Thermosynechococcus vestitus BP-1: one gene and its partner. Each later gene encodes a partner of the first gene's protein in a complex. Links are inferred from orthologs where the notes say so. Each region holds a gene or a part of one and is shown on either strand. Other genes may lie near its edges.

Region 1 (3,281 bases):
TCTAAAAATAACGCCTAGACACTCTGTTTCAGCTCCTGGCAAAAGCCAGGTCCCTTAGCAGTATATTCCGGATGTCGGTAAGGAAGAGAGGGCGTTTAGGGTTGGCAATGCCATTCCTGCCCACAGTGATTGAGATGCTGGGCTCAATTCCTATCGATGGCCCACCCTGCACAGTTGGGCTTTTGGTCATCGGTAGGAATCAGTAATATCAACTTCCTAAGCAACCGTGATATCTCAGCGAAGGACTGTTATGTCCAGGGGCAATCCTAATCCTGTTGAGCCCAGTTCCAGCCTGAATGAGTTTCTCGAGGAGAAACTAATGGATGAACTATCGGAAATGCTGCATTGGCAGCAAGCCTTTATTGCCACGAATTTGTTAGTACTTGGATATAACGCTTGGGCAGGTTACCTGTGCGGTGAGCGGGGAGTGGTTATTTGCAGTACCAATTCTCCTGGGTTTGGCATTGCGGGAGAATCTTTCCGAACTCACTTTGTTCCCCGTTCCCGCCTTGCTCCCTTCCTAAATGCTTGGTTAGCTGCTCCTGATACTGTGATTTTGCGCCATCACTTTATGACTGCCCACATTTTGGAAGCAGTGGATGCTTACCATCCAGCTACCGAATTAATATTCCTCTTGGAATCCTTTAATCGAGTAACGTTTTTCTATCTGAAGAACTTGCCGATCGCGCCGCCTCAATGTTATGAACAGGTGCGTAGAAATTGGCAAGAGTTTCAGCTAGCTATTGGTCAAGGGCAGTGCCAAACTATACAGTAGCTTTGCCTATACCAGAACCAATGAATTAAGGCCTAGTAAATAGGTAGCTTAAAAATCCTTTTCTATAGATTTAAAACAATTGGCTTGCTATGGACACAACTGGACTCGAACCAGTGACCCCCACGATGTCAACGTGGTGCTCTAACCAACTGAGCTATGCGTCCTTGGATTTATTATCTTAGCATACACAAGGCTAATTTTGTAGCAGCTGAACCGTTACATTTGTATCGGCGCGATCGCTCAACGAACGCGTGGCCACCCCTAAAATGACCGGCTCACTGACCCCCGGTTGAGGATGTTGGATAGTACGGGCAATCACGGTCAAGCGATCGCCCCCTCGGCCGAGCCGTCCCAAGGAAAATAAATCATTGGCTGCTTGTACGAGCGTTGCTTTAAGGGTACTGGGGTCAATGTCGGCAGGAACAGTGATGACCGCTTGAGTGGCGCCATTGTCATAGACGAGGGTGTATTTGCCGGCACCAGGCACTGGGGAGTGAACAATCGGCACAATACTCAGGGCAAAGAGCCCCACCGTCACAACACCAAGAAACCCACTAATACCGACAAAGCGAAAGCGCACACCCCAGCGAAACATAAAAGCGAGTGCAGTCAAGCCGGTCATGACAAGGGTGGCAATGCCTGCCCAGCGGCTATAGGTGGCAAAATCGGTGGGGGTTAGCACTACTGTTCCTCCTCATTACTGACAAAGCCATTCACAGGGGCCTGATCTTGTTGTAAGGCCGCGCGGAGGGTATGCCAGGTCAAGGTGGCACACTTAATGCGCACAGGAAACTGAGCCACTCCCCGCATCACATTCAGCTTACGGAATTCCGGGGGAAACTCAAATTGTCCCTTCATCATGGCTTGGAACTGCTCCACCATTTGGAGGGCGCGACTGACGGGCTGACCCCGCAGGGCATCGGCCATCAAGTCTGCTGAGGCCATCGCGATCGCGCAGCCTTCCCCCTCAAACTGAATATCTTTGATGATCGTTTCCCCCTGCTGATTTGTCTCTAGGGCAACGGTTAAATCAATCGTGTCTCCACAGGAGGGATTATGTCCCCGTTGCTGACGATCCACAGGCTGGGTGCGACCCCGATGGCGGGGTTTCTTATAGTGTTCCAGAATAACCTGCTGGTAGAGCGTGCGAAGATTATCGATAGACATTGAGATTGCTCTATGCTTGGTGCATCTACCCCAATAAACTATCTTAGGCAGCTAGGGCGGTAAGACTTTGCCAAAACAGCGTCAGGGTGGCTGCCGTCCCGACACCAAACATCAGGGAGCGCCCTAGGGGAAAATTGGCAATGTAGCAAATGCTGTATAAAAAGCGAGCTACAACAAAACTGAGGCTAGCGATCGCCACCGTTACATTATTCACCCCAGCAAAGAGGGTTAGCAGCACCGCCGCCGCAAAAGGCATAAACGTTTCAAAACTATTTTCGTGGGCCCATACCGCCCGCTGCGCAAAGGGAGGGAGCTTCTCAAAAAGGGCACGGGGAGCCGCCATATCAAAGCCCACCTGCAGGCGTCCTACCACAACAAAAATGTAGGGGAAATAGATAAGCAGCATTGCTGTCAGTAAACTTGCAGCCAGTAGCCAAGGGATATTGCTCAACATCATCTAGACTCGCTCCAACACTGGTAGAGCACCACTGATCACCTCATTCCGAGGGGGCAATTCTTCGCAGAGGATTTCGCAAGAGTTATTGGGACTCTCAATCAACTTCACCCTATGAAGCGTTGCACCCAATTGGCGAACCGGCTCCTGCAACAAATGGGCAATGTAAATGGCGATATTTTCTGCCGTTGGCACCACCGTCGCGAAGTAGGGAATATCCTTATTCAAAAACGTGTGATCCAAAGGTTCAATCACCTGTTCTTTGAGGACTTCCTCGAGCTTAACCAAATCCACAACCATCCCGGTACGCGGATGAATAGAGCCCTTAACCGTAATCTCCACATGGTAGTTGTGGCCATGGCCGTGGGGGCGCGCACACTTGCCATAGATGCGGCAGTTCTCTTCGTAGCTGAGGTCCTCAAGGGCTAGACGATGGGCCGCACTAAAGTGAGCACCAACAGAAAGATAGGCTTCCATAGGGTCTCCCGTGTAGTCCGCCCAAAGGCGGGGATGTTCAAACAGGCGAATGCGCACAAGGGGTAAATGGGGAAAGAGTCGATCCCAAATCACCCGCGCAATATGCTCCGTCGTGGGTAACGTGGCTTGAAACTCTGGCCACACTTCATTGAGATAGGAAAAATTCAGGGGTTCAATGACTTCACGGCGAATGATGTGCTTGACATCCGATAGGTTCAACACCATGCCAAAGTCATCAACAACCCCCTCCATAGAAACAAACAACTCATAGTTATGACCGTGGCCAGGAAAGCGACTATTGGCACCAAACCGAGCCAAATTTTCCGCTTCAGACCATTCTGGTAACCAGTAGCGATGACTGGCGGCAAACTCAGCACGGCGGTGGATGATACAATTCATATCGAGGTA
Region 2 (3,314 bases), 1.0 Mb from region 1 along the record:
GGCGGGGGGAATATGAATGGGAGCAGAACGAGCTAGAACTAACCAGCGGCCATCGGCACAGCGATAACCAATTTCCACGACATAGTCGCGATCGCTCACGGGGATGGGCAGATACCACTCCCGCGCCAACTCGTCGCAGGGGTATTCCTGAACACTGTGGGGAATTTGGCTATCGAGGTTGATATTCGTGGCATCGTACAGGCGTAGAGCCAGTTGCTGCCCCCCTTGCCGCCGCAATTCTTCGCGGTGCTCGTTCGGTACATCCCAATAGGCGTAGGCCCACTGGGGATCACGGGGCATTAGGACAATGCGGCTTTCACCATAGCCACCCGGCAAATCCCCAAGGCCCTCATCTACGGAGGCCAAGAGAATATCCTCTTGGGCGGGACCGAGGTCAAACTTGGCTGCTTCCACTTTTTCTTGCGACTCCAGACTAGGGGGGACAGGTTGGATAGAAAGGGTGGTGGTGGATCCGTTGGCCTGCGCCTGCTTTTCACGGATGGCAGCGAGGAGCTGATCTTTGCGCATACGGCTATAGCGGGGCACTTGCAGTTCACTGGCAACACGCCGCAACTGCCGCAATGTCATTTCTTCTAAAGGGGGGCGATCTTTTGGCATGGGTGCCTCCTTCCTAGGTTGATAGACGGAGCTATCTTTTGCCCTTGATCTTTGGCAAAAAAGTTGTGGGGCGTCAAGGGAATCGCAGAATACCCCTAGGGATTTATACGCAGTTTATCCCTTTGGCGGGATCAAATGTTAGAGTTTCATAACAATTCCACCGCATGGGGATCAAGGGAGGAGCTAGCATTCCCTCCCTAGGCGGCATTCTCTAGGGGGCAAGGGAGTATAGTTAAAGATGTATGCCTGCAATCTCCCTAGGAGTTGCATCACCTAACCAAGGTTATTCCACGTGCTATGACGATCGCCCCGAGCCGCTCCCTCGCTGACCTTTGCCGAGCTGATTTTCCGATTTTGGCGCGACAGGTACACGATCGCCCCTTGATTTACTTTGACAATGCGGCCACCTCCCAGAAACCCTTGGCAGTTCTCAATACCCTTGAGGACTACTATCGGCGCTACAACGCTAATGTCCATCGCGGAGTACACACCCTCAGTGCTGAGGCCACGACTGCCTACGAAGGGGCACGGGAAAAGGTAGCGCGTTTTATCAATGCTGCCCATGCCGAGGAAATTATCTATACTCGCAATGCCAGTGAGGCGATTAACCTCGTGGCCTACAGTTGGGGCATGAATACGCTGCGGGACGGAGATGAAATAATCCTGACGGTGATGGAGCACCACAGTAATTTGATTCCGTGGCAGTTTGTTGCCCAGAAAACCGGTGCTCGCCTCAAGTTTGTCGAACTGACGCCAGAGCAAACCTTTGACCTCAACCACTACGAAAGCCTTTTGAGCGATCGCACGCGGTTAGTGGCTGTGGCCCATGTGTCCAACACGCTGGGGTGCCTCAACCCGATTCCCGAGATTGTCCGTCTTGCCCATGCCAAGGGGGCGCGGGTATTGGTGGATGCCTGCCAAAGTGTGCCTCACCTCCCCATTGATGTACAGCAGTTGGGTTGCGATTGGCTGGTGGCTTCGGGCCATAAAATGTGTGCTCCCACGGGCATCGGCTTCCTCTGGGGACGGGCGGAACTCCTGCGGCAAATGTCCCCCTTCTTGGGCGGTGGTGAAATGATTGCCGATGTCTTTCTTGACCATGCCACCTACGCTGATATTCCCCATAAGTTTGAAGCTGGAACACCGGCGATTGCAGAGGCGATCGCCCTTGGGGCCGCGGTAGATTACCTGAGTCAGTGGGGGATGGAACACATCCATGCCTACGAGCAGGAACTCACGGCCTACCTCTTTAAACGCCTCCAGGAGCTTCCCGCTGTCACGGTCTATGGCCCTAAATCAGGCGATCGCGCTGCCTTGGCCAGCTTTACCGTTGGTGAGGTGCACCCCCACGATCTCTCGACCATCCTAGATCAGTCGGGAATTGCGATTCGAGCAGGACACCACTGCACCCAGCCTTTGCACCGCTATTTAGGGGTTCAATCCACGGCACGGGCCAGCCTTTACTTCTACAACACCCGCGCTGAAATTGATCAGTTTATTGCTGCCCTGGGGGAAGCGATTGCCTTCTTTAGCGATGTCTTTACCTAGAGCTGGAGGCTCAGCAGTTCACTGGCGTGGGCCTGAAAACCGGCGCTGGTGAGGGCATGGCGGGCGCGATCGGCATCCTCAACGCGAAACTGTGGCCCTAGACGTACGTACTGGGCATGGTAGCCATCGGTTACTTTGACCACCACCGGCACCTTGGGCATTTCTCCCGCCTGTTGCTTGAGCACTTCCGAAAGGCGACTTTGGGCCTGGATATCCCCCGCCTGCTCTACGGGCAGATCCACAAGCACCAGTTTCACCTCCTCAAGGGGTTCGGCATCTTCAATCAGCAGTTGGGGGCGATCGTCGCGCATCTCTAGGGTGCCCCACAGCAGTAGGCGGTGATCAAGCTGCAATTGCCCATGAATTCGCTCGTAGGCCTTGGGAAAAACCACCGCTTCCGCCTGACCTGTGAGGTCTTCCAACTGGACAATGGCCATTCGCTCGCCGCGCTTGGTGGTAATGGACTTGAGTCCCGTCAGCAGGGCAATCACACTCACCACCCCTTGACCCGTGTGCTGTTCAAGATTGGCCAAGCTAATGGGGGCAATCATGGCTGCTGGCCGGTGAATGTCCTTGAGGGGATGGTTCGATACATAAAATCCCAGCAGGTCTTTTTCTTGGCGGAGCTTTTCGGTATCGGGTAAATCATCAACTGGGGGTGCACTGGGGGCTGGGTCATAGCTGCCCTTGGATTCATTGCTGGAGTCCCCGGCCAGCATATCAAAGAGATTCACTTGCCCCACCGCCCGATCTTTGGCGCGCGCCAGGGCCCACTCCAGCACGAGGGGGAGATCCTGCATCAGTTGGTTGCGGTTGCGCTGCGGATGGAGACTATCCATGGCGCCACAGGCAATCAGGGATTCAAGGGCACGACGGTTGAGAATGCGGCTATCGCCCCCTGCACGGGGAACCCGTTCGCAAAAATCCGCCAAACTTTGAAAGGCACCCCCTTCTGCCCGTGCCTGCAAAATGGCCTCAATCACCCCCTGCCCAACATTGCGCACTGCGGACAAGCCAAAAAGAATTTTGTTGCCCACTGGGGTAAAGTCAATATCTGAGCGATTCACATCGGGGGGCAATACCTCAATCCCCATGCTCAAGCAGGTGGCAATATAGCGCTGTACCTTGTCTTGGTCGCCACTATTGGC

What was found.
Region 2: the proteins of sufU (region 1) and TLL_RS10475 are in contact, whole or in part, in a solved structure (PDB 5XT5), measured with the Bacillus subtilis proteins. The link is inferred for Thermosynechococcus vestitus BP-1 from one-to-one orthologs.

Annotation. Positions count from the first base shown.
Region 1 is NC_004113.1:1,126,261-1,129,541, forward strand. Bases 200-3,157 are described here. They hold sufU (Fe-S cluster assembly sulfur transfer protein SufU), read right to left. Parts: upstream 1,943-3,157; coding sequence 1,457-1,942; downstream 200-1,456. Other genes in these bases: TLL_RS05510 (hypothetical protein), read left to right, coding at 320-775; TLL_RS05520 (Ycf51 family protein), read right to left, coding at 969-1,457; TLL_RS05530 (MAPEG family protein), read right to left, coding at 1,986-2,399; TLL_RS05535 (6-carboxytetrahydropterin synthase), read right to left, coding at 2,400-3,157. Also shown: metE (5-methyltetrahydropteroyltriglutamate--homocysteine S-methyltransferase), read left to right, coding at 1-18; more of TLL_RS05535, read right to left, coding at 3,158-3,272. UniProt on the Bacillus subtilis protein: Part of the SUF-like system that mediates the biosynthesis of iron-sulfur (Fe-S) clusters. Acts as a sulfurtransferase and thus transfers sulfur from SufS to SufB.
Region 2 is NC_004113.1:2,147,390-2,150,703, forward strand. Bases 50-3,040 are described here. They hold TLL_RS10475 (SufS family cysteine desulfurase), read left to right. Parts: upstream 50-915; coding sequence 916-2,166; downstream 2,167-3,040. Other genes in these bases: TLL_RS10470 (DUF4912 domain-containing protein), read right to left, coding at 50-618; TLL_RS10480 (trans-splicing intein-formed DNA polymerase III subunit alpha C-terminal partner DnaE-C), read right to left, coding at 2,163-3,040. In the rest of the region: more of TLL_RS10470, read right to left, coding at 1-49; more of TLL_RS10480, read right to left, coding at 3,041-3,314. UniProt on the Bacillus subtilis protein: Type II cysteine desulfurase that acts as the initial step in the SUF-like Fe-S cluster assembly pathway.